Regions from separate parts of the Lactobacillus sp. B4007 genome, predicted to be linked through region 1. Evidence: predicted binding sites of a transcription regulator. Region 1 holds the regulator's gene; each other region holds the start of a gene.

Region 1 (8,443 bases):
CAAATGATTTTACTTCAAGCTGATGTGATGGAATTAAAGGCTGATCCAAAACAAAAAGCTATCGGTACTGTTATTGAAGCTCGGTTGTCTCGTGGACGTGGTCCAGTTGCCGACTTGTTAATTCAACAAGGTACGCTTCATACAGGTGATCCAATTGTTGTTGGTAACCGGTTTGGTCGTGTTCGGGTAATGACCAATGATCGTGGTCGGCAGGTTGAAAAGGCAACACCTTCAATGCCAGTTGAAATTACTGGTTTGAATGATGTTCCTGAATCAGCCGATAAGATCGTTGTCTTTGATGACGAAAAGACTGCTCGAAGTGTTGGTGAGCAAAGAGCTCAACAAGCATTACAACAATCACGTGAAAATGTTACTCATGTTACTCTTGATAATTTGTTTGACACAATGAAGAAAGAGAATATGAAGGAAGTCGATGTTGTCTTAAAGGCAGATGTTCAAGGTTCGACAGAAGCTTTGCAACAATCTCTAGAAAAGATTGAGGTAGAAGGCGTTCGCGTTAACATTATTCACGCAGGCGTAGGTGCCGTTAATGAATCTGATGTCACATTGGCTGGTGCTTCCAATGCCTTCATCATCGGCTTTAATGTTCGACCAACGGCAACTGCTAAGTCGCAAGCTGAGGCTGATGGTGTCGATATTCGCTTATATAGTATTATTTACAAGGCGATTGATGATGTTAAGGCAGCTATGCAAGGAATGCTTGAACCAACATACGAGGACAAGGTTGTCGGCAACTTAACAGTTCGTGAAACTTGGAAAGTTTCTAAAGTTGGAACTATTGCCGGTGCTTTTGTTGACTCAGGTTACATCACACGCGATTCTGATGTCAACTTAATTCGTGACGGTGTGGTCATTTATAACGGTAAAGTTGCTTCACTTAAGCGATTTAAGGATGATGCTAAAATTGTTAAGCAAGGTTTTGACTGTGGTTTGACAATTGAAGGCTATAATGACATTAAAATTGGTGATGAATTAGAAGCAGTTGAACAGCAAGAAGTTAAGCCTAACTAGTTTGACGGGGAGGAAAACATGAAACACAGAGTAGGTCGTGTTGAAGGAGAGATCCTCCGTGAATTAACCAAAATTCTGCGGAAAAATATTCGTGATCCACGCGTAAGCGATGTTACAATTACTGCAGTTGAATGTACTAATGATTTGTCGTATGCAACTGTTTACTACAGCATTCTTTCTGAAAATCCAAAAAAGGAAGAAGAAGCTGCTGCAGGACTTGAAAAAGCAAAGGGCATGATGCGTCATTTGCTTGGTCAAATTTTAACAGTTTATAAAGTGCCTGAATTAATTTTCAAGCGAGACAATTCAGTAAAATATGGTAGTAAAATTGATCGACTAATTGCTGAAGTTAAAAAGCAAGATGAAGATCGAAATAATTAACCAAAAAGCGCTGTTGGGCGCTTTTTTAGTGGGTAAGGTAAAATGATAAATGGAATTTTAGTGGTTGATAAAGACAAAGGCATGACCAGTGCTGACGTCGTCTACCATTTACGCAAAGCCCTTCATATTAGGAAAATGGGTCATGCTGGTACTTTGGATCCCGATGTAACTGGTGTTTTGCCAATAGCAATTGGTCAGGCTACCAAGTTAATTGAATTAATGCATACGCAAAATAAGAAATATGTGGGAACAGCTATTTTAGGCTATGCTACTGATAGCTATGATATAAGTGGTAAGGTTCTCAAAAGTCAAAAGTTGACTGATCCGATTGCAAAAGAAGAAATTGAACAGCAAATGCAGAAATTCGTTGGTCAAATTGAACAGGTACCACCAATTTATTCAGCTGTCCGGGTTAACGGTAAGCATCTATATGAATACGCTCGTGAGGGTATCGAAGTAGAACGGCCAAAAAGGCAAGTGCAAATTTTTGCCTATGATACTATGTCTGAACCGGTATTTGATTCAAAAACCGGTTTTCAAGAATTTGATTTTCAAATTGAATGTAGTAAAGGTACATATGTAAGATCCCTTGTTAATGACTTAGGCACCCGGCTCGGGGTTCCAGCCGTGATGAAAACATTACGCCGGACTGCAAGTTCTGGTTTTACCATTGATCAAGCGGTTAAACTTGATCAAATTATTGCTCATCCTGATGAAGTGATCAACTTTATTCAACCAATTGGTGCCTTTTTTAAGGACTATGAAACTTGCGATTTAACTAGTGGTCAATGGCTAAAAGTAAAAAATGGCAATTCAATCCCTTTGAAAACGAATGCAAAAAAGGTTGCATTAAGGTACAATAATAGCGTTAAAGCAATCTATCAAAAGGATGATGCTGTTTATCGCCCTGATTTGATGCTGTTACAAAACGAATAGGTGAAATGAAGGTTATTTATCGTGCACATTATCCATTTAACTTACCCCATCGGCGAAAAGCTATTTTCAACTAATATTATCTTAGCGCTTGGTTTTTTTGATGGCGTCCATCTCGGACACCAACAGTTAATTAAAATTGCCAAAAAAAAGGCAGACGACAAGCACTTGCCCTTGGTTGTAATGACCTTTGACCGTCATCCTAAAGAGGTTTACCAAAATTCACAAGTTACCTATATAGATAATTTAGGTGAAAAAGCCTATAAAATGCAAAAACTTGGTGTCGACTATTTATTGGTCATGCATTTTAATGAGCAATTTTGCCAGTTAACTGCACAAGAATTTGTTGATAACATTGTCGTCAAACTGGGTGCTGACACGGTAGTGGCTGGCTTTGATTATACTTATGGTCCTAAAGATATTGCTAATATGAAAAATTTTCCTAAATTTGCTAGAGGCAGATTTGAAATAATTGATGTTCCGAAACAATCTTATGATGGTCAAAAGATTGGCTCGACGGAAATTAAAAAGGCAATTACTGCTGGTCAGATGGACTTAGCACAAAAACTTTTGGGTGCGCCATATGTTATGTCTGGGACAGTAGGTCATGGTCTGCGTAATGGACATAAATTGGGCTTTCCTACAGCTAATCTAGTATGGGATACTAACAAAGTGGTGCCAAAGGTTGGCGTGTATGCAACCCGAACTAAAATTAAGGGTCAATGGTATGACTCAATGACCAGTGTTGGCTATAATGTAACTATTAATGATAATAAGAGGATTTTTATTGAATCTAATTTATTTGGATTTAATGAAGAAGCTTATGACGAGGACATGGTTATAAAATGGTACAAGTATACACGTGGTGAGATTAAGTTTGCTAACTTGAACGAGCTAAAAATGCAGATGAAACAAGATGAAGCTGAAATAAAGGCTTATTTTGCCCAGAGAAACTAATAAATTTTTCCGGTTAATTAGAAAACTGCATTTTGTCATAAAAAAGTTTAGCACTCGACTTGACATTCTGCTAAAAACTAGTATCATAATAATTGTTAGCACCTGATAAGTATGAGTGCTAAAAGTGAGGGCGATTTTTATGTTGACCGAACGTCAAGAATTAATTTTAAAGACAATTATTAATGATTTTACGCAAACGCATGAACCGGTTGGATCTAAAACGGTCATGAATCAGTTGCCAATTAAAGTTTCGAGTGCAACTATTCGTAATGAAATGGCTGCTTTGGAAGACAAGGGATTACTTGAGAAAACACACCTTTCAAGTGGACGCGTACCGTCTACTGAAGGGTATCGGTATTACTTAGATAATTTACTTGAACCTCTTCAAATCCCGTCGTCTGTTTACCAGAAAATTGTTAGTCAATTAGATCAGCCTTTTCACCAAGTCAACGAGATTGTACAGGAAGCTGCCAAAATTCTTTCTGACTTGACTAATTACACTGCTTTTGCAGAGGGACCCGAAAATAGTGATTTAACTATCACTGGCTTTCGAATCGTACCGTTATTTAATCGCCAAATTATGGCTATCTTGGTAACTAGTGATGGTAACGTCCATAGCCAAGTTTACAGCTTACCTTATAATGTTCACGGTGATGAAGTAGAAAAAGCTGTGCGGATGATTAACGATGAACTCGTAGGAAAAGCTTTAAGTGAGATAACTCCTACCTTGCTTAATCAGACCTTGGGTAAAAAGCTAACGAGTAATCATGTAAGCGAACTAATTGATTTAGTTGAAGATGTTATTAACGATGCTGCTAGTGAGCAGATGTATGTTGATGGTCAAATCAACTTATTGAATAATAGTTCGTTTGATGATGTTTCTAGCTTGCGTTCACTATATGAATTGATTGATCACAATGATTTGATTTCTAATTTTGTTGATGACAAGACTAATTCAGATGGTGGAAAATATCCGGTACGTGTAAGTTTGGGTTCTGAATTGTCAAATGATTTGTTAAGAGATTATAGTCTGCTTACGGCAGAGTATAGCGTTGGCTCCCATGGCAAGGGCATAATTGCTTTACTTGGCCCGAATAATATGCCATATTCACAAGTTATTGGCCTTTTGGAATACTTTAGAAATGAATTGGCTAAGAAACTACTTGAATATTATGGTAGGTTTAAATAAAGGAGGTTAGCCGTGAGTAAGGAAAAATATGTTAGCGAAAAAGATTTGGCCAAAGATAAAAGTCAAACAGAAAAAGCTAAAAAAGATGAAAAAAGCAAAGTAAGTACTAAGGCTGACGAACACAAAGATCAAAAATCCGCAGAAAAAAAGCTTGCGGAAAATTTAGTCAAAGCTCAAGAAGAAAAGAAAGACTTGGAGGACAAATTCCTTCGTAGTCAAGCGGAAATGCAAAATATGCAAAATCGCTACAATAATGAGCGTGCACAATTAATCAAGTATGAATCACAATCTTTAGCAAAGGATGTTCTACCAGCAATGGATAACCTTGAACGTGCCTTGAATACTAAAGTAGATGATGAAGCTTCTAAACAACTTAAAAAGGGTGTCCAAATGACTTTGGATTCTTTGATTAAGGCGATGAAGGATCATGGTATCAGTGAAATTGAAGCTGAGGGAGCTAAATTTGATCCTAATTTACATCAAGCAGTACAAACTGTAGAAGCTGAAAATGATGAACAAAAAGATCACGTTGTTCAAGTTTTACAAAAAGGATATTCATATAAAGATCGTACACTAAGACCAGCAATGGTTGTTGTTGCACAATAATTGAAAGGAAGATTATTAATGTCAAAAGTTATCGGTATTGACCTCGGAACCACTAACTCAGCAGTAGCAGTTTTAGAGGGTAAAGAACCAAAGATTATTACTAACCCAGAAGGTAACCGTACCACTCCATCCGTTGTCGCATTTAAAGATGGTGAAATTCAAGTAGGTGAAGTTGCTAAGAGACAAGCAATCACGAATCCTAACACAATTTCATCAATTAAGCGTCATATGGGTGAGACTGATTACAAGGTAAAAATTGGCGATAAGTCTTATACTCCACAAGAAATTTCTGCCATGATTTTACAATACATCAAGAAGTTTTCTGAAGATTATTTAGGTGAAAAAGTTACGGAAGCAGTTATCACCGTACCTGCATACTTCAACGATGCACAACGTCAAGCTACTAAGGACGCTGGTAAGATTGCCGGTTTAGAAGTTAAACGGATCATCAATGAGCCTACTGCATCATCACTTGCTTACGGTCTTGATAAAGATGCTGAAGACGAGAAAGTATTAGTTTACGACCTTGGTGGTGGTACATTTGATGTTTCCGTATTGCAACTAGGTGACGGCGTCTTCCAAGTTCTTTCGACTAACGGTGATACTCACCTTGGTGGGGATGACTTTGATAATAAGATTATTGACTGGCTTATCAAGAACTTTAAAGATGAAAATGGCGTTGACCTTTCTAAAGACAAGATGGCTTTACAACGGTTAAAGGATGCTGCTGAAAAAGCTAAGAAAGATTTATCAGGTGTATCATCAACTCATATTTCTCTTCCGTTCATTTCTGCTGGTGAGTCTGGTCCTCTTCACCTTGAAGCTGACTTAACTCGTGCTAAGTTTGATGAATTGACTGCTGATTTAGTTGATCGTACCAAGATCCCATTTGATAATGCGTTGAAGGATGCCGATTTAACTGTTGGCGATATTGATAAAGTTATTTTAAACGGTGGTTCAACTCGTATACCTGCTGTTCAAGAAGCAGTTAAAAAATGGGCTGGTAAGGAACCTGACCATTCAATCAACCCAGATGAAGCTGTAGCTTTAGGTGCTGCTATTCAAGGTGGGGTTATCTCTGGTGACGTTAAAGATGTCGTATTACTTGATGTTACACCACTTTCATTAGGGATTGAAACAATGGGTGGCGTCTTCACTAAATTAATTGAGAAGAACACCACAATTCCAACTTCAAAGAGTCAAATTTTCTCAACTGCAGCTGATAATCAGCCAGCAGTAGATGTCCATGTTTTACAAGGTGAACGTCCAATGGCAGCTGATGACAAGACTTTAGGTCGCTTTGAGTTAACTGACATTCCTGCTGCTCCTCGTGGTGTACCACAAATCCAAGTTACATTTGATATCGATAAGAATGGTATCGTTAATGTATCTGCTAAGGATATGGGTACTGGAAAAGAACAAAAGATTACTATTAAGAGTTCTTCCGGCTTATCTGATGAAGAAATTCAAAAGATGCAAAAAGAAGCTGAAGAACATGCTGAAGAGGATAAAAAGAAGAAGGAAGAAGTCGATCTTCGCAATGAGGTTGACCAATTAATCTTCTCAACTGAAAAGACCTTAGATGAAGTCAAAGACAAGGTATCAGATGACGATACTAAGAAGGTTAAAGATGCTCTTGAGGCTTTGAAGAAGGCACAAAAAGATAATAACTTGGATGAAATGAAGACCAAGAAGGATGAATTATCAAAAGTTGCTCAAGATTTAGCCGTAAAATTATACCAAGCTAACGGTGGAGCTCAAGGTGCCCAAGGTCAAGCTGGTCCGCAGGCAGGCCCACAAAACCCAGGTTCACAAGATGGCGGCTCTGATAATGGCTCTGCTGGCGATGGTGAATTTCATAAGGTAGACCCAGATAAATAAAGGGTTTATAATTGAATAAATTAGAAAAGAACTGCCGCATAAGTAGTTCTTTTCTTTTGTAAAGTAAGGAGCTTTTAGATGGCACAAGAAGATTACTATGATGTGCTAGGCGTTGATCGGAATGCCAGTGATAAAGAAATTAACTCTGCTTACCGTAAACTAGCTAAAAAGTATCATCCAGATATCAATCATGAACCTGGTGCAGAAGAAAAATATAAAAAAATTAACGAAGCATATGAAGTTTTACATGACCAACAAAAGCGGGCACAATATGACCAATTTGGTTCTGCTGGCGTAAATGGTCAGGGCGGCTTTGGCGGTGGAGCCGGTCAAGGATATGGCGACTTCGGTGGCTTTGGCGATTTCGGCGATATTTTTAATGATTTCTTTGGTGGTGCTGGAGCTTCGTCACGTCATGTTGATCCGAAGGCACCAACTCGCGGAGAAGATCTTGATTATACGTTAACAATTGACTTTATGGATGCGATTAATGGTAAGAAAACACAAGTTTCTTATACTCGCAGTGAAACATGTCCAACTTGCAAGGGTAACGGTGCTGAAAAGGGTACTCAACCTATTACCTGTGACAAATGTGGTGGTACGGGAATAATGACCGTTAGCCAAAAGTCAATGATTGGTGTAATTCGGCGGCAAACTACCTGTGATAAATGTCATGGTCGGGGTGTCATCATTGAGCATCCATGTAAGACTTGTCATGGTAATGGCGTTGTAGACGGTAAAAATACCATTGAGGTTAATATTCCAGCCGGAATTGATAATGGCCAACAACTACGTTATGAAGGTCAAGGTGAAGCAGGTAAAAATGGTGGACCTTATGGTGATTTGTACATAAGCTACCGGATTAAGCCATCTAAAGAATTTGAGCGTAGTGGGAACACAATTTATACTACCGTACCAATCTCATTTGCTCAGGCTACTCTTGGTGATGAAATTACGGTTAAGACGGTCCATGGTGATAAGAAGTTAAAGATACCAGCAGGAACACAACCGAATAAGAAATTCACTATCCGTGGTGAAGGTGTTCCTTACCTTCGCGGTAATGGCAATGGTGATCAGGTTACTACTATTCAAGTCCAGATTCCAAAAACGATCAACGAAAAGCAAAAGCAAGCTTTAGTGGACTTTGTTAAAGCTGGCGGCGGTTCAATCACTCCCCAAGAAAAAGGCTTTTTTGAAAGACTAAAAGAGAAATTGCAATAATAACAAAAAGACATTAAGTTCTGAACTTAATGTTTTTTTGTGGGTAAAAATAATGTTTTACCAAAAATTTTATCCCTAACGGTGAATTTGCTATAATAATAAAGATAGAAAAAAGGGTGCAAATAACATATGGATATTAAAAAACTACAAGATTATCAAAAACATATTCGTAACTTTTCAATTGTAGCGCATATTGACCATGGTAAATCCACAATTGCCGATCGGATTTTAGAATTGACGGAT
Region 2 (8,443 bases), on a different contig from region 1:
ACAAAATTACCCTTGGTGGCTCCTACTTCTTCTGGGGTCCAAGTATCACCATTTCTGGTTACTTTCCAGTATTCATAATAGCCGTTGCCGCCATTATGGAATAAGCAGTACATGGTATTATCACCATCAAACGTAGCATTATGAATATAACGTGGGAAAGCTCCACTCCAAATTCTAAAGCTCCAAATCTGATTAATCTTCATATCCGATTTACGAATTTGTAAAATCTCTTCTGACGCACTAGAATTGCTTGCAGTATTATTATTAGCAATGACATAAATATAATCAGCTGAAGAGCCAATAGCCTGTCCGTGGCCTAATTTGATGTATGGGCTAACTTTAATATTTGCGGCATAACGTTTAAAAGTAGACCATTTTAGATTTGCCAAATTTTGAGCAGTAAACTTGTTAACATGATTTAAATTGTAAGTCACTAAATGACCATTTTGATCATGACTGGATTTAAATAGAGCAACAGTGAAGTCAGAGCCATTAACAGAAATACCTTCAGGTATTACACCTACTTGGCCCATTTGATCACCAGCTTCATGATATCCCAGGCTGACAAATCGTGGTTAGAACAACTTGGTTTTTAAGGTTAACCCATTTGCACGAAAAGTATTTGCTCTTGTTTCTGAAGTATAGTGATGCGCAGCATTCCAGTTTCTAGAAGATGACTTTGAACTACCCTTCCATGTTGCTACTTCTTTTGGACCGTTCTTAGGTGTTAAAGCTGCTCGACTGATACCTTCATTTTTATCATCACGCACGGTTACATCTACACTAGCCTTAGCCTTACCATATTGATATTCAATAGTAGTCTTACCAGGGGTTGCAGAACTAACGCTTGCTTTTGATACACTTACTTTACCAGTATTAACGGCAGTACCAGCACTATCAGTCACATAATTAATTGCATCCCGGGTCTTAAATGAAAAATCACTATTTTGGACTAAACTAACTTTTTTGGCCACAGAAATTTCATTTCTTGCAAAAAAGTTTTGGTTCACCCAGCCTACAGGATGACCATCAACGATAATTTTCCAAAATGTCCCCTTTTTTGTCGCTAACGATTGCTTTGACTGAATTTGGCCATGCTTAAAATATTTAGTCGAGGTAAACTTACCTGCTGGACCATTTCTTGGATACACGATGATAGACAGCAAAATTACCATCTCCTGCGATCTTAGTTACAGCTTGATGGTAGTTTTTTGCCTGAATATTTGAATTACTCCCCACAAAAAATAAGCTAATTGCAACTGTAGCGCTGGCAATTAGTAAATTATGCTTCAACTTTTTCTTCATCTACTTTTTACCTATCTATATAAAACTATAAGTATAGTTTTGCACTTTTATATGACTAAAGCAATAGTTATTAAATCAAATTAGCGCAAAAAAACTGTTTATTTGCTAATCACATTGATAACGAGCTAGAATTAACTCAAATATTTTGATCAGTCAACTAAAAAATAATTAAACTGATTATGTAGAATCAGCTTTTTTCTATAATTTAATGCTAAACTAGGTGTAAAAAGTCTGAGGAGATGATCTTCATGTCGGAACATTTAACAGAAGTAGAAAATTTATTGCGCCAACATAATTTAAAGGTTACCAAGCCTCGTTTAAAAATTTTACAATACTTAATGTCGCACCATAATCATCCCACCGCTAGTACTATTTTTCAGGCAATCAGTGGTAACGAACCTACTTACCGTGCTACTGTTTATAATACTTTGAATAAACTAGTCGATGCAGGAATAGTAATTGAAATTAAGAATAGTGATGATTCTCTTCATTATGACTACTTTGTCGAGCCCCATTTTCATATCATTTGTAAACAATGTGGCAAGATTGCAGATGTTTATTATCCAGATTTTGAAACGGTTGAAAATCGAATGCGCGCTGAGGCAGAAAAGCAAACAGGTTTTATTACATCTGCAAGTCACTTGGAGATTTTTGGTATTTGCCCGGATTGTCAAAAAAAGAATAATAAAAGCAAGAACTAACTGTTCTTGCTTTTTACTTTATTCAAATTAATCGATTTTCATACTTACTAACAATTCAGCTCTTTGAGCTAAATTAACATATAATTGCCCGTTATTGACCGAAATTCCTTCAATCTCGCGGCCTGTATCAAATGAATAATGATCTTTTAATGTGCCGTCACGACCGATCTTAAAGATTAAATCATTAAAGGCAAGATAGAAGTTCTTATGTTCAGGATCGTAGGTAAATCCTTGAACAGGAGAGTTGTTATTAACAAAATTACCATCTGTTTTTCCAACTAATTTTGGATACCAGTTGTCACCAGTACGAGTTAATTGCCAATATTCATAGCGATTATTCTTAACATCGTGATAAACAGTATACATTTCATAATCATTCATCACAACACCGTTATGGAAGTAACGTGGATTGTCTTGGTCACCAACCCAAGTCTTAACGGTCCAAATCTTATTAATTTGCATATCACTCTTCCGAATTTGTAATAATTCTTCAGAATCGCTGCTCTCTTTCAAAGTATTATCATTGTTCAAAACATAGATATATTTGTCACTTGAACCCATGGCTTGACCATGTCCAATTGGAATATAAGGACTAACTTTAACGTGTTTTACATAATTGTTAAAATCCTTTTGAGACATATCGAGTAAGTATTGGGCGTTATAAGGACTAGTTAGTTTATTTAAATCATAACCCACAATGTGTCCTGATCTTAAATATGTATGGCTTAATAAACTAGTGTATGCCCATCCCTTTGACACAGTAACGCCTTCTGGGATATGACCTACACGGTTAATATTATCATCACTAGGATCTTTGACACTGAGTAAAACTGGTTGATAGAACTTAGTCTTCAGCGTTAAATTACCACTTGTCAAAGTGTGTTTTTCAGTTTCCGGTGAATATTCAGTTGGACTAACATAATTTACTGAAGAACCATAGTGTGTTTTCCATGCTTGGTGATCATTAGTACCTGGTTGAGCTGGTAAACTGTTAGTTACGTCTGGGTCGGCAATTCCCTCTTTAGTACTCTTTCTAACAGTAACTTTAACAGTAGCAGTAGCTTTACCATATGTATATTTTACTTTATAAGTTTTTGGAGTAGCACATGGTATAGCATCACGCGACACCTTGACATTATCATTGTCAATTACTGTTCCCATATAGTTAGTTGCATAGGAAATAGCATCTCTTGTAGGAAATTCATAGCCATCATTACGAACTAAAGTGACTGTTTTAGGGACAGCAATTTCATTTCTTGCAAAATAATTTTCATTGACATAGCCGACCTTACGACCGTCAACATAAATTCGCCAGTAGCGGTATTTCTTTGTTTCAATCAATTGGTCAGATTGAATGTGATTGTATTGAAAATTGATGCCGTCAGCAACTTTTTTGACAACCTTACCGTTTTTAACGTCTTGCCAAACTTTATAATTCTTATTACCGGCAACTTTAGTCATCATGGCATAACCAGTAATAATCTGCTTTGGCTTCTTTTTATTTTCTTTGTCTTGATCGCCATTATCCCCATCATTAGGGTTCTTCGGATTAGTCGGTGTTTTTGCATCCGTATTACTATTACCGTTGCCATCGTCATCGTCAGCACTTTCACCATTATTTTCATTATTGTCAACTGTATCAGAGACAGAATTCTTATTAGAATTGTTTTGTGCCGGTGTTTGCTGCGTAGTACTGGAATCAGCTACAACTGGAGTTGCACACAATCCAGTCGTTGCTGGTAAGCTGACTATCAATGCTGTCGTCATTGTTGCTATTTTTTTAATAAGCTTCAAAATTATTCCTCCAAAAATTTAGTTTACTCTTCGTATTATATAATAAGAATGTTGTAACTTAGAATACAAAATTAATACACTTTCATTGACAGGTTTTGATGTAAGTGATTTAATTAGCACTGTACTTATTAGAGTGCTAATAGATATGAATTTTAATTCAGGAGGTAGAAATATGCTTGTACCTACAGTTATTGAACAAACTGCCCGTGGTGAGCGTGCTTATGACATATATTCACGCTTGTTAAAAGATCGAATTATTATGCTTAGTGGTGAGATTAATGATGATATGGCCAATTCAATTATTGCCCAATTATTATTCCTTGATGCCCAAGACAACACAAAGGACATTTCACTATACATTAATTCACCAGGTGGAGTAATTACTTCTGGTTTGGCAATCATGGACACCATGAACTTTATCAAATCAGATGTTTCAACCATTGCAATTGGAATGGCTGCATCAATGGCATCAATTCTTTTAACCAGTGGAGCTAAGGGTAAGCGTTTTGCTTTGCCAAACTCAACTGTCTTGATTCACCAACCTTTGGGTGGCGCACAAGGTCAACAAACTGATATTCAAATTGCAGCCAATGAGATCTTAAAGAGTCGTGAAAAGATCAATAAGATTTTACACGAGACAACTGGTCAACCACTAGAAAAGATCCAAAAGGATACTGAACGTGACAACTACTTGACTGCTGAAGAAGCAAAAGATTATGGTTTGATTGACGAAATTATGGTTAACCAGAAGAAATAGTTGAATACAGCCAAATTAAAAGAGCTTTGAATAATTTTCAAAGCTCTTTTTGTTATTCATTTAATGTTTCAGCCATCTCATGCAGTTTGGCAAACCGATGATTAGCGCCCGACTTCGAAATCGGTCCATCTGGTACTTTTTCGGCTACTTCTTTTAAAGAAAGTTCCGGGTTCTGTAATCGCAGACGGGCTATTCCCTGTAATTTTTCGGGAATGTTTTCTAAGCCAATTTTATTATCAATCAGCTCAATGTCTTCAACTTGTTTAGCGGCAGCCGTTGCCGTTTTTTTCAAATTAGCCGTATCACAATTAACCAATCGGTTAACTGAATTCCGCATATCACGCATTATTCTGAGATCCTCAAAAGAAAGCATGGCATTAATTGCACCAGTTATATGTAAAAAATCACCAATTTTTTCAGCTTCTTTTAAGTAGACGATATAACCCCGCCGCCGCTTAGTTGTTTTCGCATTAAGCTTAAAATAATGATTCATCAGCTTAAGCAGATCATTATTATGATCCTCATAAGCAGAATAGATTTCAAGGTGGTAACGACTTGTTTCAGGGTTATTAACGCTGCCACTGGCCAAAAAAGCACCTCGCAAATAAGACATAGCACCTTCACGCGAATTAATAATTCTTTTGGGAATACGGGTAATTAATCCTGCCTCGGGAGTTAAAATTTCCAAATTTGTCAGAATTTCCTTAACGTGATTTTGCAGTCTAACCAAGTACTGATTATTTTTCTTAAGCTTCATTTTTCGTGAAACTATTAATAATGGTTCGACCTTATATGCAGTTTTAATTAAAGAAAAAATGCGACGCGCAATTGCGGGATTTTCGGTTGTAATATCAAGGCTAAACATGTGATCATGAAAGTTTAACACGCCGTTCATTCGTAAAAATGCCGCTAACTCAGCTTTTGCATGCTCAGGATGAATTGGTAGCGACGTTAACTCCTTTTTTACCTTGCTCGCATAGCTTGCCATTAACTAATCCATTCTCTTTCTGCGGGACATTGCCGCAAACGCCCGATTAATAATTTCTTTAGCCACTTTTTGCCCATCGTGAAAAACAAGGCCACTTCGTTGATCAATAAAATCATCGGTAATAACGCGGCACCCTTGCTGCCTTAAGCCAGCATAATCATTTTTAACCGGCTCAATATAAGCATCATAATCATCCGGGTCAAATTTTGACATATCAATCTTGGCCCCATTAACCAATGTTGTATTAATATAATGACCGCCAAGATGATTATTAATTACAGATACATGGTCACAATCAGAGAAATGATCTGTTTCACCAAGCTGAGTCATAATATTACAAATATAAATAACTTCAGCTTGCGTTTTCTTTACAGCCTCACCTAAATTCGGAATCATTAGGTTCGGCAAAATTGAAGTAAACAAACTTCCCGGTCCCAGAACTACGGCATCAGCCTGCATTATGGCCTCTAAAACAGGCGAAACGGCTTCTGGCTCAGAAGTAGAATTTGTATCGGTTACCCAAACACGCTTAATCCGTTTATCTTTATTAGTTATCTCCTTTTCCCCTGCTTGAACTGTGCCATCAATAAATTCAGCATTTAGTGTTAAGGGTTCATTTGAAGCTGGGAAAACATGACCATCAACTCGCATCATACGTGATAAAGATTGTACGGCATCAAAAATATTGCCATGCATTTCATTTAACGCTGCGATAATTAAATTACCAATCGCGTGCCCGGAGAAAAATGAATCTGATGAATCAAACCGATATTGAAAAATATCTTTTTCTTCCTGAGGAATATCACTTAATGAAACTAAAACATTTCTTATATCACCAGGTGGAACAACGTTAATAAAGTTTCTAATTGAACCAGACGAGCCACCATCATCCGATACAGTAACGATGGCAGTAATCTGCGCATTTTGATCCTTTAAGGCGTTTAAAACTACTGGTAAGCCAGTACCGCCACCAATAACAACGATTTGTGGTCTTCTGCTTTTAGTAACTCTAATTATTTTAGAACCTTCATAGGTCATTTTTTCACCTTTTTCTAGTGTAACGACTAATTTCGCGGTGTGTAATATCAACTGAATAATTTTGGGATAAATCATGAGCAAGCTGCTGGGCAATTGCGACGCTCCGATGCTGACCACCAGTACAACCAATCGCAATTGTTAATTTACCCTTGCCTTCTTTAATATATCCGGGCACAGCTGTTTCCAGTAAATCTAATAACTTCTTGTAAAAGACTTTTGTTTCGTTTTTTTCCATTACATATTTGGCAACACGCTTATCTAAACCAGTAAACGGTCGCAATTCAGGAATATAAAACGGATTGGGCAAAAAACGAACATCCATAACGATATCCGCATCGATTGGCATACCATACTTAAAACCAAAGGACAGGACTTCAATCGAAAATGGTTGTTTTGCCTTACCACTAAACTCATCAAAAAGTTTCTGCTTAAGCTCTTTGGGCTTCAAATTAGAAGTGTCAATAATATCATTGGCCCGATTTTTTATTCCCGTTAATATTCGACGCTCCTCGATAATTGCATCAAGAAGTCTACCACTTCGAGCAAGTGGTGGAACTCTTCTTGTTTCTTTATAGCGGGCAACAAGGGTATCATCTGAGGCATCTAAAAAAACAATCCTTGTTTGAACGCTACTATTATCTTCAAGTGAGTTTACTTCGTTTAACAAATCCTTGTAAAAATTTTTAATTCTAAGATCAACGACAACTGCCACCTTTTTAAAGTCATCTGAATTAACGATTAAATCCCAAAAACTGGAAAGAAGCGTTGGTGGCAAATTATCTACAACGAAATAGCCCATATCTTCAAGTGCATGCGAGGCCACCGTTTTACCCGCACCACTCATACCTGTAACGATTAATAATTGTTTTTTATTGACAGACATACGCTATCCCCCTATTGATATAATTATAACATACCGGGTGTTTCATAACTTTTCTGGGCAAAAAAAAAGTCCGTTAGGAACTTTTTCTTTGTCTTTTTTATCTACGAGCAAATGCCGCAATTACTTCACCTATTCCGAAAATCAATAGCCATAATGAAACCAGCCAGATTAACGTTAAAGCTGACAATGCTGGGTTAAACATTAAACTAATTGCGATTAATAATCCGAAAATATTCAAAATAATATTAATCCAAAAGTAAAAACCCGAAATATCTCGTAAATGCCACGAAAAAATAATTCCAGAAATTGAATCGAATAGGAACCAAAATGCAAATAAATATGCAATTGTCAGTCCAGCAGCATCGTATGAATAGAGGAATAGAACACCGATAATGATATCCAATACCCCAGAAACAATTGAGAGCCAGCTAAATGAAACAAAATAGCGAAAACGACTATAAAATACCAACCAAACAAATCCTTGTACAATCGATACAATTGCAAACAATAATACAAATGCATGTAATGCCTTGCCTGGATGACGGATTAAAAATAGTCCTGCTATGATCATTAAAATACCAGAGATTAGTGCGGCCCAGTTAAAGCTACGATTTTCCTTATAATTTGAAAAATTATCCATTTTTCTTCCTCCCTGACAATTATTTTACACTTTTTGAATAAGAATAAATACTATTTATTATCTTTTTTAACGGTCTGCTTAGTTAATGCCGTATCGCGTTTAAGCACGGGAGCAAGATATTGCCCAGTAAAGCTTTCCTTAACTTTTGCCAGTTGCTCTGGCGTACCTGTAGCAACTATATTGCCACCGCCTTCGCCACCTTCTGGGCCCAGATCTATTAACCAATCAGCATTCTTAATTACATCAAGATTATGTTCAATAATTAAAACGGTGTTACCTTGATCAACTAAGCGCTGCATGACATCAAGAAGACGCTTAATATCATCTGTATGTAATC
Region 3 (8,443 bases), on a different contig from region 1:
TTTGGTATTGTGCAGATTTTTTAGTATTTAGTTAATAAATTCTTTTATATTATTCGAAATATCATTACTTTTACTTTTTTCATTAAACTAAAAATATGACTTATAACTGCAATTTCCTGTGGTATAGAATTTGGATTTAAAATGACTATGTTTACAGTATTTCTCATTAATTGCTGATAATCTTGGGAAGATTATATTGAGACATGGCTCGATTTATACACTTCCAGAATTTGAAAATTTCTTAGCTAAATTGGAACCATGCTTTTATTTACTGTTTCTTATCATACATTAAATTTAAAAATCAAGCTTTCAAATGTTTACTTTTTTAATCCAGTGTTTGTACCCAGCCCTCTGGGCCCTTCTTTTTACCGTATTGAATATCAACTAACTCATTGTACAGTTTAGTTGTCACCGGGCCGGTTTCTGTTTCACTGTAAATAACATGTTTTTTACCATTATAGGTAATGGAGCCCACCGGCGAAATAACAGCGGCTGTGCCCATCGCACCAGCTTCTTTCATCTTAAAAGCTTCTTCCAAGGTGATCTGGCGCTCAACCGGATTTAATCCCTGCTCCTTAGCAAGCTCTAACAAGGACCGTTTGGTAATTGAAATTAAAATCGATTTTGACTTAGGGGTAACAAATTGCCCTTCTTGGGTAATGCCATAAAAGTTAGCGCCACCAAACTCATCAACATATTTATGTTCACGTGGATCAAGGTACAAACAATCGGCATAGCCATTCTTATGCGCCTCAACCGACGGCAATAAACTGCTGGCATAGTTACCTGACGTTTTAGCTTGACCAGTTCCCGCATAAGCAGCACGGTCATAATCGCTGACAATATAGTCGGCTGGGTTCAAGCCCTTGATATAAGCCCCTACCGGAACGGCAAAAATGCGAAAAACGTATTCATCTGCAGCTTGAACACCCAAAACATTTGAGGTACCAACCATGAATGGACGTAAATAAAGAGTTGCGCCACTATCATATGGTGGCACAAATTCTTCATTCGCATGCACCACTTGCTTTACTGCCTCTACAAAACGGTCTTCAGGAAATGGTGGCATTGCCAAGCGCTGAGCTGACAAAGTAAAACGATGAGCGTTTTGATCTGGGCGAAACAAGTTGATTTTACCGTCCTCACGCCGGTAGGCTTTCAAACCTTCAAAAATCTCTTGGCCATAGTGCAGTACTTCTGCCCCTTCGGAAAGGGTAACGGTTGAATCCTCAACCAACTTTCCTTCTTGCCATTCGCCGTCTTTATATTTAGCTTCATAGCGATATGGTAAATCGCGATAAACGAAGCCTAAATTTTCCCAATCAAGATCTTCTACTCGTTGTTTCATAACAATCCACCCTTTATTACTCCTTATGTTACATAAACTAATAATAAATTATTAGCTTTTTAATTAATAGTTAATTGTTAACTAATTTAGACCATAAATTTAATGATGTCAATCCTTTATTGCACAAATTACCAAAATATCTTTTTGGCAAAAAAATAGTTAACTCTGCTTGAGTGTCACACGTGAAACAAGTAGCTCAATCAGTAGTTATATTAGGATAAAAGGCAAATAACCATTGGGCAGGAAAAAATTTAGACAAAAAAAGACTAGCTCCCGCGAAGTAGCGGAAACTAGTCCTCAATTATTGTTTAGCAATTAGTCCTTATTTTCTTTAGTTTCAGATTTAGTTTTATCGGTCTTATCAGCTTTTGGTGTGATAGTTAAAACTGCATCACCATTTAAGTAAACATGCTGGTCATCTGCAGTAAACTTAACTTCTTTGGTGTCAGGCTCCTTCATTAGCAATTTTGCAATTGGAGTTTCCAGATCTTGCTCAACTACCCGACGTAGTGGCCGTGCACCAAATTTCTTATCGTAACCTTTTTCTGCCAAGTAAGCTTTTGCTTCAGGGGAAATTTCTACTTTCACATCCCTCTTAGCTAAGACATGTGACATCTTCTTTAAGTAAATATCGATGATCTTAGTCATATCTTCTTCGGTCAGTGAATTGAACGGTACGATTGCATCAAGCCGGTTCAAAAACTCTGGTCTGAAGTAAGCTTCTAAGGCTTTGATCATTTTATCATGGTCGACCTTGCCATCCTTGAGTAAGTTATCAGAATACCCAGCATTTGAAGTCATGATCAATATTGTATCTTTAAATGAAACAGTTCTACCTTGGGCATCGGTTAAGCGACCATCATCCATAATTTGTAATAATGCGTTAAAGACTTGTGGATTAGCTTTTTCAATTTCGTCAAACAAAATTAAGCTATATGGTTGATGCCGTACTTTTTCGGTTAATTGTCCACCTTCACCGTAGCCAACATAGCCAGGTGCTGAACCAATTAGTTTATTAACTGCCATTTGGTCTTGGTATTCGGACATATCAAGTCTAATTAGGTGATTTTCACCGCCGAACAATTGAATTGCCAATTGTTTAGCCAGCTCAGTTTTACCAACACCAGTTGGACCAGTCAGTAGGAATGACCCAGTTGGACGATTGTTATCCTTGAATACTTGCTTACGGGCAATTGCATCAGTAATCACGTCAATTGCATTATCCTGATCAATAACGGCCTTCTTTAATTTAGCAGCTAAATCAAGGTTCTTTTGTCCCTCACTGGCATGAAGTTCGCTCATTGGAATCTTAGTTTTTGCTTCAATTAAAGCATAGATGTCTTGGTCGGTTACGCGTGGAGTTGCAGCATCATCAACGTGATCGGCTTTTTCACGTAACTCCTCAATCTTCTTCTTCAAATCACTAGCTTTATTGTAGTCCTCATTTTTAGCGGCCTCTTCTTTTTCCTTTTCAAGACTAGCAATTCTCTTTTTAATTGATGCTTCATCACTAGGAATAGTGTCAAGACCCTTCTTAGCACCAGCTTCGTCCATTAAGTCAATTGCCTTATCTGGCAAATAGCGGCCCTGAATGTAGCGTTGTGATAATTCAACGGCTAAGCGTAAAGCACTGTCACTGTATTTAACGTGGTGATAGTCTTCATACTTTTTCTTTAGACCCTCTAAAATTTTAACCGTTACATCAGCGGATGGCTCTGGAACTTGTACTGGTTGGAAACGACGTGCCAAAGCAGCATCATTTTCAATTCGACGGTATTCTCCTGTTGTCGTTGCACCGATTAAGTTCAAGTCACCACTAGCCAGAGCTGGTTTCAAAATGTTAGCAGCATCGCCACTATTATTTTCAGAATCAGTTGAACCTGCACCAACAATGTTATGAATTTCATCAATGAATAAGATGATGTTTGGATTCTTTTTAGCTTCGTCAATTACCTTCTTCAGGCGCTCTTCGAAACTACCACGAAGGCTAGAACCCGCAACCATATCATTAATGTTAATTGCAATAATATGCTTATCTTTCATCTTGTCAGGAACATCACCTGAAGCAATCTTTTGTGCTAAGCCCTCAACAATCGCGGTTTTACCAACACCTGCAGGTCCGACTAAAACCGGATTATTCTTTTTACGTCTGCTTAAAATTTCAATTACTTCTTGGATTTGTTCATCACGACCAATTACAGGATCGTATTTATTGTTTTTAGCTTGCTCAACTAAGTCAACGCCAATTGGTTTTTCCTTTTTTGGTTGACCAGGCATTTGACCGTTCTGGTTCATGCCTTGTGGAGAAATATTCATGCTCGAATAGTGAACTGGAATCGAGCCATTATCATCATTGTTAAAGAAAGAATTATTTAATTCGCTAAATAGATTGTCAAATTCGTTATCAAAATATGCCATACATATACACCCCTTTAATAGGTTTAAATTTTGTAATTAGCACTCGACGTTGTCGACTGCTAACTGCTTACATATAATATTGTAGCAGGTTATCCACAGAATGCAACCCTTTTTGCTTACTTTTCCACATTTTTTTGCTTAACTTGTGAATTATTCCTTTTTTAACTAAAAAACCTTGATAAATCAACTTTATTGTTGTTATCAAGGTTTAATAATTATGCTATTTTTGATATAAATTCATGTGTTCAGCCAAATATTTGGCGGTTAAACTATCCTTTTTGTGCGATATATCCACAGGCTGCCCACATGCAACAATTTTTCCTCCCTGCAATCCACCGCGTGGACCCATGTCAATCATATAATCACTATTAGCCATAATATCCAGATCATGAGTAATCGTGATAATCGTTGCCTTCTGCTTCAGTAATTTTTGAAAAACAGCTAGCAAGGTTCTAACATCGTGTGGATGAAGACCAACTGTTGGCTCATCAAAGACAAAGAGACTGCCTTTTTGCCGCCGGTGGAGATGACTAGTCAATTTTAGCCGCTGTGCTTCTCCGCCTGACAACGCAGGTGTTGATTCACCTAAATGCAGGTATCCTAGCCCCATATCATGCAAAGTAGTAATTGTTTTTTCAATCTTAGGCTCATCCCTGAATAACTGTTCTTTCAAAGCATCGTCAACCGAATAATCAAGCACGTCTGCAATACTCAGTCCATGCCATTTTACACGCAAGACGTCTTGGTTAAACCGGTGACCGCCACAAACCGAACAAGTCTCAACCATATCGGGCAAATACTGAATATCAAGTGAAATCGCTCCGGTACCACCACATGCCGGACACGCACCTTCTTTATTATTGTAGGAAAAATGCCCTGCCTTATACTTTAGCTTTTGAGCTAACGGCTGGCGGGCAAATAATTTGCGCAAATTATCCATAATATCAGTATAAGTAGCAACCGTAGAACGCTGATTTTTGCCAACCGGCGAGGAATCAACGCTAATAACGTTTTTGATTCCGCCGCTAGTCAAATCTTTTACCCAGCTTGGACCATCTACCTGTTTTTCTTGCGCCTTTAATGCGGGAATGAGCGAATCAAGAATTAACGTTGTTTTGCCTGCTCCAGAAAAACCCGTAACTGCAGTCAACCGCCCAACCGGAATTTGCGTGTGAACATTTTGTAAATTAAAGCGGCCTTTGACAGTAAACTTAATTGTGCCTTCACTAAAAATCTTCTTTGCATCCACCTGCGGCCGCACATAGAGCGGAGCTGTTCCTTTTAAATACGGACCAATTAGAGATTCTGGCTTCTGCGCAATTTCTTTTGGCGAACCTTCAGCAATTATTTGACCGCCCTGCGAACCTGATCCCGGACCAATTTCAATAATCCAGTCAGCAGCACTTATAATTGAAGTTTCATGATCAACGACGACTAATGAATTGCCTTGATTGACCAGTTCGTGAAAAACCTCAATTAACCCAGCAACATTATCTGGGTGCAGTCCCACAGATGGTTCATCCAGCACATAAAGTACTCCTGTAGTTTCTGTCCGCAAGGTGCGCCCCAATTGAATTCGCTGCAATTCACCAGTTGAAAGACTATTAGCCTGACGAGCTAAGCTCAAGTAATCTAACCCTAATTTTAGTAGGGGCTTAACCTGATGCAGCAATTCACCCGTCAGATTTTGCGCTAAAGCTTGCATATCATCTGGCAGCCAGGCTGCGATTTCTTTCATATAATCGTCAAGTTCACCAAGCGTAAGTTGTTCTGCTTCAACAATATTTTTTCCAGCTACCAATTGACTCCAGCGACTTGGGTCAATCCGGTGCCCATGACAGCGCGGACAGGTTTTAAAACGGTAAAAAGAATTAATCCGTTCCAGTCCACGCTCTGATTTCGTAGTTTTGCGTGAATTAGCCACAGCATTATAGGCATTTTCATATAAGGCATCGAGATGATAAACTCGGCCCGTTGAAGTAGGCAAATCCACCGGCACCTTACGTTCCTTGCCGTGTAAAACAATTTCCTTTTCTGCTTTAGTCAAGTCCTTGTACGGTACGTCTGTCCGGACACCAAGTTCACGGGCGATTCGCCACATCCAATTGCGACCCGGAATCTGCCAGGTCGCCACGGCACCATTTTCTAGAGTCAGTTCTTCGTTAGCAATAATCTTACTATCATCAATTTGTTCTACTGTTCCTAAACCTTGGCATTTTTTACATGCGCCATCGGAATTAAAGGCAAAATCTTCTGCACTAAAAGCATAGAATTGTTCGCCACAAGTTGGGCAAGTGAGGCGCCCCATTGCCTCACCGGTTAAATCCATCGCTTCAGCAATCTTGATTGTTGGCGCCATCCGGTGGCCATTGGGACAAACTGGCGAACCTAACCGGGAAAAAATTAGCCGTAAAACATTGAAAACTTCTGTTACCGTGCCAACGGTTGACCGGACGCCCGGAATACTCGGCCGCTGGCGCAAGGCTAATGCCGAAGGGATGTGCTTTACCTCATCGACTTGTGCCCGCCCGACCTGACTTATTCGCCTTTTAGTGTAAGCCGCCAGCGAATCAAGGTAGCGCCGGGCACCTTCAGAATACAGAATACCCATTGCTAAACTAGATTTACCCGAACCACTTAAACCTGATATTGCCACAAATCGGTGCAATGGAATGGCCACATTGATATTTTTTAAATTGTTGACCCTGCCACCAATAACTTCGATTTTAGTCGGCTGTTCTTGATATTTCATGTATTACGATCCTTTCTTCTTGGTTTCAGCTGTTTTCCCGGCTTAACTGGTCGATCTGGTTTTCTCAGTAAGTATTCCCGAATTGCCTGGATAACCTGCTTATTTTGCGGTAAATCCGAGTGGTCGGCTTTCTCGCCGGTTACGGTCATCGCTGTATAAGACTTTACCTGATTTTGAAAAATAAACTTACCCGCAGCAACGCTTGTTTCTGGTACAATGCCGTCTGATTCGTAGCTTTTACCACCAGATAATGAATAAACCTTAAGGTTTTTAGGCAAAGCGGAACGCTTTTTAATAAAATCAGCTAACATTTGTGTGCGATTCTTGATATTGCTCTCAGTAAAATTATACGGCGTCCCCAATGTCATTAGCCGCTTCATTTTTGTGTCACTTGCATACTGTGCATAATAATGCTCCAGCCAATATGTCCAAATCAGCCCACCGTTTGAATGACCAAAGGCCTTAAAATTATTAAACTTGTAATTTTGCATTAATGAGTCAAACGCAATATCCAACCAATAGGCTTGTTTCTTGATATTGGCATAACCATCCTTATTATTAGCAAAACCAATAATGATGATCGGTTCTAAATCATTTTTCCCAATTGAACCACTGTATGACAGTTTTGCTTCACGTGAAACAGTAACTTTGAGCACACTATGCTGATTCATGGTTGTTTTATTCAGTTGGTCAATCAAATCATTAAAGCGCTCGGTCGTTGCACTCGATCCCGGCACCATGATTACCGGTGAAAGCAGTGAGCGACTGCGTTCGGCTCGGGCTTTATTATCCCTTTTCATCCAAAAATAACTGGGGATGGCGAGGACAACCATGAGTGTAATTAACAAAATCAACCATTTTAAATTAGGATTTTTGTGCAAACGCATTGCTGCTGCCCCCTTTACTCAACTTTAGTTTTAATTCTACTCTTTCATTTATCCTGATAAACGGCCACATTAAGCATAAGTCTAGGGCGAAAAGCACCATCACAAACAAAAGAGCCGTCCAGTTGCCGTTAGTGCCAAAAAATGAAATTAATAGTCCCGGAGTTCCCTTTAAAATAGGATATACACACACAGGAATAATCCGCAATGTGATTGCACCTGCGGCTAAAGTCATGTTAATTAATGGAATTAAAATACTTGGTAAAATAAAAACAGGATTAAGAATAATTGGCAGGCCAGCCGCAAAGCCTAAACTTGACCCAAAAGCTGCTGGGATTAAATTCAGCCGTGCAATTGCGCCGATTTCCTTGTTTCCGTGCCGCAGTAGCAGTAAAACAATCACCGCTAAAATGACACTCGCACCGCCCATCGTACCGTAAGCCTTAATTAACGAGCTACCTAAGTACTTGTAGGGCACATTCCACGAACTACCGTGCTGAAACGCATATGTCAGATTTTCAGCGGTGTAAGCATTATTTACCGTGCCAGCAAAAGCATGTAAGGGGTAGCCGATCCCCAACCAGTTTAGAAAAGTTACTATTAATGATAAGAATAAGACTTCTAACAGGTTGTTCGTGGTTTGCAGCCGGCTGACCAATTCGTTAAAACTAGCAGAATTGAGTAATTTGATTTGTAATTCATAAATAATAATCCCGAGCACCACTCCCAAAGCGAGTGAAACAAAAAAGGGCAACACTGCGTCCCAAGCACGATGCTGAATCCACTTTGTGCTTTCATTTTCTACTGGCACATAATTTTTTCCTAGTAAATGAAACACCTGTCCAACACAAAAACCAACAATTAACGCACTAAATACGGCATTAATTTGCAACAGGCTGATTGTGAATGATACTTGATTGCCGTGGCCACTGTTAGAGGCATATGAACAAAAGAGCATAATTAAAACGGAAGTCATTCCTGACATTGTTGAATCTTTATGGTAGATTCTAGCGGTATAACGCGCCATAAAATAGCTGGCAT
Region 4 (8,443 bases), on a different contig from region 1:
CTTTATCGTAATTATCAAACTGACGAGTACATTTTAGGTGCCGTTGGTCAATTGCAGTTTGAAGTATTCAAATTCAGAATGAAAAACGAATATAATTCCGAAGTGGAATTAAATAGTTTAGGCCACCGGGTTGCCCGTTGGATAGACCCAGACCAGCTAGATCCTGCCATGTCGAATAGCCGGAACTTATTGGTTAAAGATCGGTATGATCAGCCACTATTCTTATTTGAAAATCAGTTTGCTGAACGCTTTTTCCAAGACAAGTATCCAGATGTAAAACTAACAGAAAAATTGTAAACAAAAAAGAGAGACGTTCGTCTCTCTTTTTTACTTGTCAATATGAATTTCGATTAAGTGTTGACTTTTGTCGAAGGTTACCACGTACGAAGGATCTTGCTCTTTGATTAATCGCTTAATTACAAATTCTGCTTCTTCCTTACGTATACGACGATCGTGGTTCTCCAAGGCAATTCCGATCGCATCATTACTTTCGGTATAGATGACAGAAGTATTGCCTAATGAATAAACTTTGACGTAATTAACATTAGTCGAATTCAATTGACTGTGAACTAGATCCTTATAACTATTGGTTACATCTATTAAATGCATGGATTTCACCCGTTTCTTCTAGTAGTTCTTAATTTAGTATAACGCTATTTTAAACAATTTTCTCTATTAAAAAATAATATTTATTGTAATTTATCAAAAACTACTAGCTTAAATTAAAGTAATTAATCTTCGTCTGTTGCGCTATGCACAGATTCGGCATTATCTTGTTCACTAATTGTGATTTGCTTATCTGAGACACTGGCCAAAAGATTTTTAGCAGCTGGGTGATCTAGCTTATAATCAGCGACTTTATCTTCGATTTCTTCTTGAATAATTCGCCGTAAAGGACGTGCACCCATAGCAGGATTGTAACCATCTTCAACTAATTTTTCTTTAGCATCATCGGTAACAGTAATTTGCATTCCTTGATTCTTAACCATACTGTTAACTTCATTTAGCATTAAGTTAACAATCTTGATTAAGTCTTCCTTAGATAATTCATTAAATTCAATGACATCATCTAGCCGGTTTAAAAATTCTGGTTTGAAGAATTGGCTCATTGAATTTCTAGCGGAGTCGGGATGTTCACTAGAATTTTCAGCAGCAAATCCGACACTGGTTTGTTTAATTCCTTGACCAGCATTAGACGTCATAATAATGATGGTATCTTTAAAGGAAACCGTCCGTCCTTGTGAATCAGTTAAACGGCCATCATCCAAAATTTGCAAGAATAAGTTCATCACTGAAGGATCGGCTTTTTCAATTTCGTCTAATAAAATTAAACTATAAGGATTGCGCCGAACTCGTTCCGTTAGTTGACCTGCTTCTTCATAACCAACATAGCCAGGTGCTGATCCAATTAATTTCGAAACTGAGTATGACTCCATATATTCAGACATATCAAAACGAATCATAGCGTCTTCTGAACCAAACATTTGCTTGGCGAGTTGCTTAGCAAGCTCAGTTTTACCTACACCCGTTGGACCAATAAAGAGAAATGAACCGATAGGGCGGCCGGACTTGTTAAAGCCGATTCGATTTCTGCGAATTGCGCGGGCAACCTTATCAACTGCCTTATCTTGACCAATTACATGTGCTTTTAAGTTTGAAGCAAGATTTTGTAGTTGGCTTTCTTCTTGTTTTTGTAAGTCGCCAACAGGGATGCCTGTTTTTTCTTCGACAATTTTGTTCATGATCTTGCTAGTAATAATTGGTGACTTATCAGGATCGACTTTTTGATCTTTCATCTTATTGTATTTTTCGATTTGATCACGATAATAAGCAGCTTTTTCGTAGTCCTCATTTTTAAGAGAATCCTGCTTTAATTGCTGTGCAGCATCAATTCGTTCCTTCATTTTATCTTTATCAACATAAGGAATTGTCAAATTCATGCGAGAACCAGTTTCATCAAGTAAGTCGATAGCCTTGTCTGGCAAGAATCTATCTTGAATATAGCGCTCAGATAATTCAGCAGCAGCTTTGATTGCATCATCCGTGTAGTGAACATGGTGATAGTCTTCGTAGCGCTTTTGAATTCCTTTTAAGATTTGAATAGTCTCCGCTACTGATGGTTCCTTAACATCAACGGGTTGGAACCGCCGAGCTAAAGCGGAATCTTTCTCAATTTCACGGTATTCTTTTAAGGTTGTTGCACCAACAAGCTGCAAGTCACCACGAGCCAGTGCGGGTTTAATAATATTTCCAGCGTCCATTCCACCTTCAGCATTACCAGCGCCAACAATTTCATGAATCTCATCAATAAATAAAATGATGTCATCGTGATCTTGCAGTTCCTTAATAAGTTGCTGCATGCGCTGTTCAAATTGGCCACGAATCCCGGTGCCTTGAACAAGTGACACAACATTTAATGAAATGATTCGTTTATCTTGTAATTTGGCTGGTACTGAACCGTCCACAATTTGTTGGGCCAAGCCCTCTACGACAGCAGTCTTACCAACACCAGCCTCACCAATTAAGACCGGGTTATTTTTGGTTCTTCTGTTTAAAATTTCAATGACACGCGCAATTTCTTTATCGCGACCAATGACGGGATCAATTTTACCTTTTTTCGCTAATGCAGTTAAATCAGTACCGTATTGATCAAGTAGTGAGCGCCCATTTCCACCGTTATTTGGATTACCAGGATTACCTGGGTTCATTCCAGGATTGTTAGGATTGCCATTCATTCTGTTATTGCCGTTACTAAAGTTAAATAAATCGTTAAAATCGCCAAAGAAACCATTATTATCATTACTCATATTAATATTTCCTTGTTGTTGAAGTTCTTGATAGCATTGTTGACATAAATTAATTTCGCGGCTTTGCCCATTAACCTTTGCAAAAAGGTGAATTGAGGCAGGTCGCTTTTGACAGTTTTGACAAAGCATTATGTTATACCGCCTTTCTTTTCAATGATTAAATTATATAATTAGCACTCGCAATAATCAAGTGCTAAAACTTAAAACCTTTTTTGTCTACATGGTAAATATGCTAAAATAAGCTTTAGCAATTTTTTTGCTAAGGATGGAATATGTTTTATAGAAACGGTGGTAAATTTGGATTATCAAAAAATTCTGGAGCAGTTAGCAAATGGTGAATTGGATCATTATGAAGTTAAACCCGAAGAAGCATTTGATTTTCAAGCTGCTTTAAGATCTTTTGGTAAAAGGCAAAAGTTAACTGGAAAAGCCTTGCGAGGGGGTAAAATAGTTTACACGCGATCAAAGTCTGAACTTTAATGATGTAAACTGTTACATTTATGTTGAATAATTCACAAAAAAATGATAACCTAATACAAGAATAGGTATTTACTACCGGTTTGATTTTTTCAATTCAAAGGAGATATTTATAATGGAAAAACGCGCTTTTCATGTTATTGCAGAAACAGGTATTCATGCTCGTCCAGCAACTTTGTTAGTTCAAGCTGCTTCAAAGTTTGGTTCAGACATTAACCTTGAATACAATGGTAAGTCAGTTAACCTAAAGTCGATCATGGGCGTTATGTCACTTGGTGTTGGTAAGAATGCCGATGTTACTATTAGTGCTGATGGTGATGACGAAAAGGACGCAATTGCTGCTATTACAGAAACAATGAAAAAAGAGGGTTTGGCTGAATAATGACCAAGACATTAAAAGGAATTGCTGCAAGTGATGGTATTGCTGTAGCACCAGCCTATCTCTTGGTTGAACCTGATCTTACTTATACAAAGACGACAATTAGCGACGTTGACAGTGAATTGGCTCGCTACAAAAAAGCAATTGAAGTTTCAACTGCAGAAGTTGAGCAAATTCGCGACAGCGCTAAAAAGAGCTTAGGTGAAGATGAAGCCCAAGTCTTTGAAGCACATTTGATGATTTTGAATGACCCTGAATTTACGGGTGCAATTGAAAATGAAATCAAGGAGCAAAAGATCAACAGCGAAGCTGCGTTAGATGAAACTGCTCAGAAATTTATTACAATTTTTGAAGGAATGACTGATAACGCATATATGCAACAACGTGCTGCAGATGTTCGTGATGTTTCTAAGCGGATTATGGCGCACTTGCTTAAAAAGGAATTGCCTAATCCTGCTTCAATTGATCATGAAGTTATCGTTGTTGCACACGATTTAACTCCAAGTGATACTGCGCAATTAAACAAAAAGTTTGTCAAAGGTTTTGTAACTGATATTGGTGGTCGGACTGCTCACTCAGCAATCATGGCTCGTTCATTAGAATTACCTGCTGTTGTCGGTACTGATTCTATTACTAAAGACGTGACTAATGGTCAAAATATAGTTGTTGATGGTTTGAACGGTGACGCTGTAATTGAACCAACTGATGAACAAGTAGCTGATTACAAGAAGAAGAGTGATGCTTTCTTAAAGCAAAAAGCTGAATGGGAAAAATTAAAGAATGAACCTTCAGTAACTGCTGACGGGAAGAAATTTACGATTGCTGCTAACATTGGTACTCCAAATGATATGGCTGGTGTAAATGCCAATGGTGCTGAAGCTGTTGGTTTATACAGAACAGAATTTTTGTACATGGATTCTAAAGATTTTCCAACTGAGGAAGATCAATTCGAAGCTTATAAAGAAGTTATCGAAGGAATGCATGGCAAGCAAGTCATTATCAGAACCATGGATATCGGTGGTGACAAGCACCTCGATTACTGGGACTTACCTGAAGAAATGAACCCATTCTTGGGAGTACGTGCAATTAGACTGTCATTGCAAAATGAGGAAATCTTCCGAACACAGTTACGTGCTTTATTGCGTGCATCAGCATTCGGTAAGCTCGGAATTATGTTCCCAATGATTGGTACTTTAGCTGAATTGCGTAAAGCTAAGTCAATTTTGGCTGAAGAAAAAGATAAATTAACTAAGAAGGGCGTAAAGGTTGGCGAAAATCTTGAAGTAGGAATGATGATTGAAGTTCCTGCTGCTGCAGTTTTAGCTGATCAATTTGCCAAGGAAGTTGATTTCTTCTCAATTGGTACTAATGATTTGATTCAATACACAATGGCTGCTGATCGTGGAAATGATAATGTTTCTTACCTGTATCAACCTGCCAATCCTTCAGTATTACGCTTAATTAAGCACACAATTGATGCTGCTCATGAAAATGGTATTTGGTGTGGCATGTGTGGTGAAGCTGCTGGCGACAACACAATGTTCCCAATCTTGCTTTCAATGGGACTTGATGAGTATTCAATGAGTGCTACTTCGATTCTGCGAATCAGAAGTTTAATGAAGAAACTTGACACTGAGGACATTAAGGAATTAGCTAATAAAGCATGTTTTGTTTCAGAAACTGCTGAAGAAAACGAGAAATTAGTTGACGAATTAATGAAAAAAGTGAATAATTAATTATGAAGAATGAAAGGGTCGCATTAATAAATATTAATGGGCCCTTTTCGTTTTCTTTAACTTTTCTTGGTAAAAAATTCACAGTTTATTCACTTTTACAAGTTAACATCGTATAATATATAATATTACGAATATTGCTTACAAAAAGGAAGTAATATGATATAATAAAAGTATTCAAACAATGTGTTCAAAGGAGCGTGAATCACATGGTAAATTTATACATATCTCCGAGTTGTACCTCATGTCGTAAAGCCAAGGCTTGGCTAAGAAAGCATAATATTGATTTTAAGGAAAGAAATATATTTTCTGAACCTTTAACAAAAGAGGAACTTATTCAGATTTTACGAATGACTGAGAACGGTACAGAGGAAATTATTTCTACACGTTCCAGAGCATTTCAACAATTAAAAGTTAATTTAGATGATTTGTCGATTGATCATCTACTTGATTTAGTGGAAAAGAATCCAAGTCTTCTAAGACGACCGATTATTATGGATGATCGTCGACTTCAGGTTGGATACAATGAAGACGAAATTAGACGGTTCTTGCCAAGAAAAGTACGGCGTCTTGAACTTGAAGAGATGCAAAAAATTGCTGACTTATAGTAGGTTAAGTAATGAAGAAAAAAGCGTTGGTTTTTTAAACTAACGCTTTTATTTTATTCGTAAAATACGCTACAATATAACAAAGGATCTGATGGAGGTGAAGAACTCATGCAAGTAGAACATATTAATGAAAATACTATCCGCGTGAGGATTAATAAAGCCGAGTTAGAAAACCGCGGTTTAAAAGTTCTAGATTTGCTGGGCGATAAAGATAAGATCCAACAATTCTTTTATTCAATTTTGGATGAAATTGATACTGACCATTCGTTTAGTCAAGATGCTCCCGTTACTTTTCAGGTAATGCCGAATAATGGTGGGTTAGACTTATTGATTACTAAGACTACTGAAAAGGATCGTGACAAGCTATCTAAGCTGTTTGAAAACGACTTTGGTTATTTGAAAAAAAGCAAAATTACTGACTCACGGCGCTCATTTTTTGATTTAGAAGATGATGACGCAAATAGTGCTGACACAAACGATTCTAATAAGCCAAAAGTTAAAAAAGCTTTTTGGAAGTTGCAGAAAAAACAAGCTTACAGTTTTAATGACTTTAATGAAGTAACGGAACTTGCAGATAGCTTATCAGCCAGTGATCTTTCTTCAAGCCTTTATTTTGAACGTGGGTTGTTTTATCTTGATTTAGCATTTACAGATGAAAATTACGTTGAAATTAAACCAGAAGATGCTTGGATTATTGCTAACGAATACGGTACAAAAGTAAAAGCGACTGATATGGCTCGGGTTAGAACAACGGGTAAGTGTTTAATTGAACGTGATGCCCTTGGACAGTTACGTCATTATTTTAGCCATTTGAAGCACTAATAATTTATTTGAATAAAAAGTAAAAGGCAAGTGAATCTTGCTTTTTTTGCGTACTTAATAATGGGTGAAAATTATGTATGCAGCTTTTTGGAATAATAAATTAGTGACCGCAATTGATGAAGCAGAAAAAGTGAAAAATGCACTAGTTAAAAAGAAAAAAAATCATTATTTTTGTCCGCATTGCTCTCAAGAAGTGCAGTTAGTGGTAAAGGCTGGTACTGCTTATTTTAGGCATCAACCAGGAGAGGTTAATTTGGCTGGAGAAAAAGATGAGCATGCACGAAGTAAGAACCTACTAAAAATTGCTCTTATGCAGGCAAAATTCAGTGCGCAAACAGAGGTAACTTTGGCTTCTGGTCAACTAAGGGCAGACGTTTTAGCAAGTCCCAGGTTGGCATTTGAAGTCCAATGTGCGCCTTTAAGCGAAGCAGAATTTAATCATCGCCATCTCTTATACAGGCAAAATGGAATTAAAGATATTTGGCTAGTAGGCAAACGGCATTATTTAACGCGAGAAATAAAAAAGTCACAACTCATTTTCTTTCGTGAAAATAAGTTGTGGCATAATTATTATTTTGAAATTAACCCTTATAAAAAAATTTTACGGTTAAAGTTTAACGTCCAACGTGAGCCTTTAACTAACCGTATCCAGTATCAGTCAACGAATTTTGCTTTAAGTAAAAGTGGACTACGGCAATTATGGCACTTTCAGCCCCAATTAATCACTTATAACGTTAACCCGCGAGCACAAAAAAGCTACTTGCAAACACAAATAATGCAAAAAAGCACTAAAGGCTTGCGCATTGCTGCTCAACTTTACCAAAATCACCTGACAATTAATGATCTGCCTAATTGGGTTTATGAACGATTCAGACCAGTAAAGTCACCCGACAATATCACATTATTCTTACATCAAGCGTAAATGTCGTGTTGGGTAATAGCTATTTTCTTCTTTTGGTTCGTCAGGAATTTGATTACAAGCACTATTTTTGAAAAGTGCAATTAACTTATCATGAGCTACAATTCCTTCAAGTAAAATTCCGTTATAATTACCACTTTCATTAAAAATAATTGTTGTTGGTATATTCTTAACGTTAAATTTGCGGGCAAGATCTTTGTCTTGCTGAATGGAATCGTCAACGTATTTACTTATTTTAGAACTATTAATGCGATTAAAATCTAACCCTAAATCTAATGCTACTTGTTCAGGTAAATCCTGTGAGTAAATATTAAAATCGCCACTAACAGCTTTTTGTAAGCTAACTAAATAGCAACGTGCTTTTCTATTACCATATTCGAATTTAATTGCATGGTAATTACGTAATGCTTGATAAGAAGCCATTGTGTATTCCGGAATATCATTTATAATTTGTCCGCTAGTTTTTCTTCTAATGATGTCTTCTTTAATGACTTTCGAATTCGTAACGGGAATAAAATGAAAGCAGGAATTTATGTTGAGTTCGTCAATTGCGTCCTTGATTAATACTTCCGTATCATAACAATATAAACCAATGGGATTGACAAAAAGAAATATCTCAAACATGATCAGGCTCCTCCATAACTTGATTAATCTTGATTATTTAATTAAATATAACTCTACCAAATATCTATCCTATA

Evidence for each region. Region 1 encodes HrcA, which represses chaperone genes, less so after heat shock. Its sites were predicted from a motif close to TTAGCACTCNNNNNNNNNGAGTGCTAA; they were not measured.
Region 2: clpP (ATP-dependent Clp endopeptidase proteolytic subunit ClpP) is a predicted target of HrcA. The motif match lies at 3,914-3,940, and genes of this name have one in related genera.
Region 3: J3U54_RS02620 (ATP-dependent Clp protease ATP-binding subunit) is a predicted target of HrcA. The motif match lies at 3,803-3,829, and genes of this name have one in related genera.
Region 4: J3U54_RS03620 (ATP-dependent Clp protease ATP-binding subunit) is a predicted target of HrcA. The motif match lies at 2,978-3,004, and genes of this name have one in related genera.

The regions. Positions count from the first base shown of each region.
Region 1 is NZ_JAFNPA010000003.1:231,116-239,558, forward strand. Features, by position in the region: gene infB (translation initiation factor IF-2) at 1-1,032, shown strand, start outside; gene J3U54_RS06330 (ribosome-binding factor A) at 1,051-1,413, shown strand; gene truB (tRNA pseudouridine(55) synthase TruB) at 1,456-2,349, shown strand; gene ribF (riboflavin biosynthesis protein RibF) at 2,371-3,303, shown strand; gene hrcA (heat-inducible transcriptional repressor HrcA) at 3,443-4,492, shown strand; gene grpE (nucleotide exchange factor GrpE) at 4,505-5,098, shown strand; gene dnaK (molecular chaperone DnaK) at 5,117-6,979, shown strand; gene dnaJ (molecular chaperone DnaJ) at 7,058-8,200, shown strand; gene lepA (translation elongation factor 4) at 8,330-8,443, shown strand, end outside.
Region 2 is NZ_JAFNPA010000002.1:131,229-139,671, reverse strand. Features, by position in the region: partial or broken gene J3U54_RS03885 (SH3-like domain-containing protein) at 1-1,305, opposite strand, end outside; gene J3U54_RS03880 (Fur family transcriptional regulator) at 1,554-2,006, shown strand; gene J3U54_RS03875 (GW dipeptide domain-containing protein) at 2,034-3,800, opposite strand; gene clpP (ATP-dependent Clp endopeptidase proteolytic subunit ClpP) at 3,973-4,557, shown strand; gene whiA (DNA-binding protein WhiA) at 4,610-5,545, opposite strand; gene J3U54_RS03860 (gluconeogenesis factor YvcK family protein) at 5,549-6,583, opposite strand; gene rapZ (RNase adapter RapZ) at 6,588-7,466, opposite strand; gene J3U54_RS03850 (HdeD family acid-resistance protein) at 7,564-8,106, opposite strand; gene uvrA (excinuclease ABC subunit UvrA) at 8,157-8,443, opposite strand, start outside.
Region 3 is NZ_JAFNPA010000001.1:544,539-552,981, forward strand. Features, by position in the region: gene J3U54_RS02615 (branched-chain amino acid aminotransferase) at 326-1,348, opposite strand; gene J3U54_RS02620 (ATP-dependent Clp protease ATP-binding subunit) at 1,664-3,766, opposite strand; gene J3U54_RS02625 (ATP-binding cassette domain-containing protein) at 3,987-6,518, opposite strand; gene J3U54_RS02630 (alpha/beta hydrolase) at 6,515-7,405, opposite strand; gene J3U54_RS02635 (PTS sugar transporter subunit IIC) at 7,383-8,443, opposite strand, start outside.
Region 4 is NZ_JAFNPA010000002.1:77,064-85,506, forward strand. Features, by position in the region: gene J3U54_RS03610 (peptide chain release factor 3) at 1-297, shown strand, start outside; gene J3U54_RS03615 (DUF1827 family protein) at 328-609, opposite strand; gene J3U54_RS03620 (ATP-dependent Clp protease ATP-binding subunit) at 732-2,936, opposite strand; gene J3U54_RS03625 (hypothetical protein) at 3,105-3,287, shown strand; gene J3U54_RS03630 (phosphocarrier protein HPr) at 3,400-3,666, shown strand; gene ptsP (phosphoenolpyruvate--protein phosphotransferase) at 3,666-5,399, shown strand; gene spxA (transcriptional regulator SpxA) at 5,606-6,004, shown strand; gene J3U54_RS03645 (adaptor protein MecA) at 6,113-6,826, shown strand; gene J3U54_RS03650 (competence protein CoiA family protein) at 6,900-7,748, shown strand; gene J3U54_RS03655 (DsbA family protein) at 7,734-8,369, opposite strand.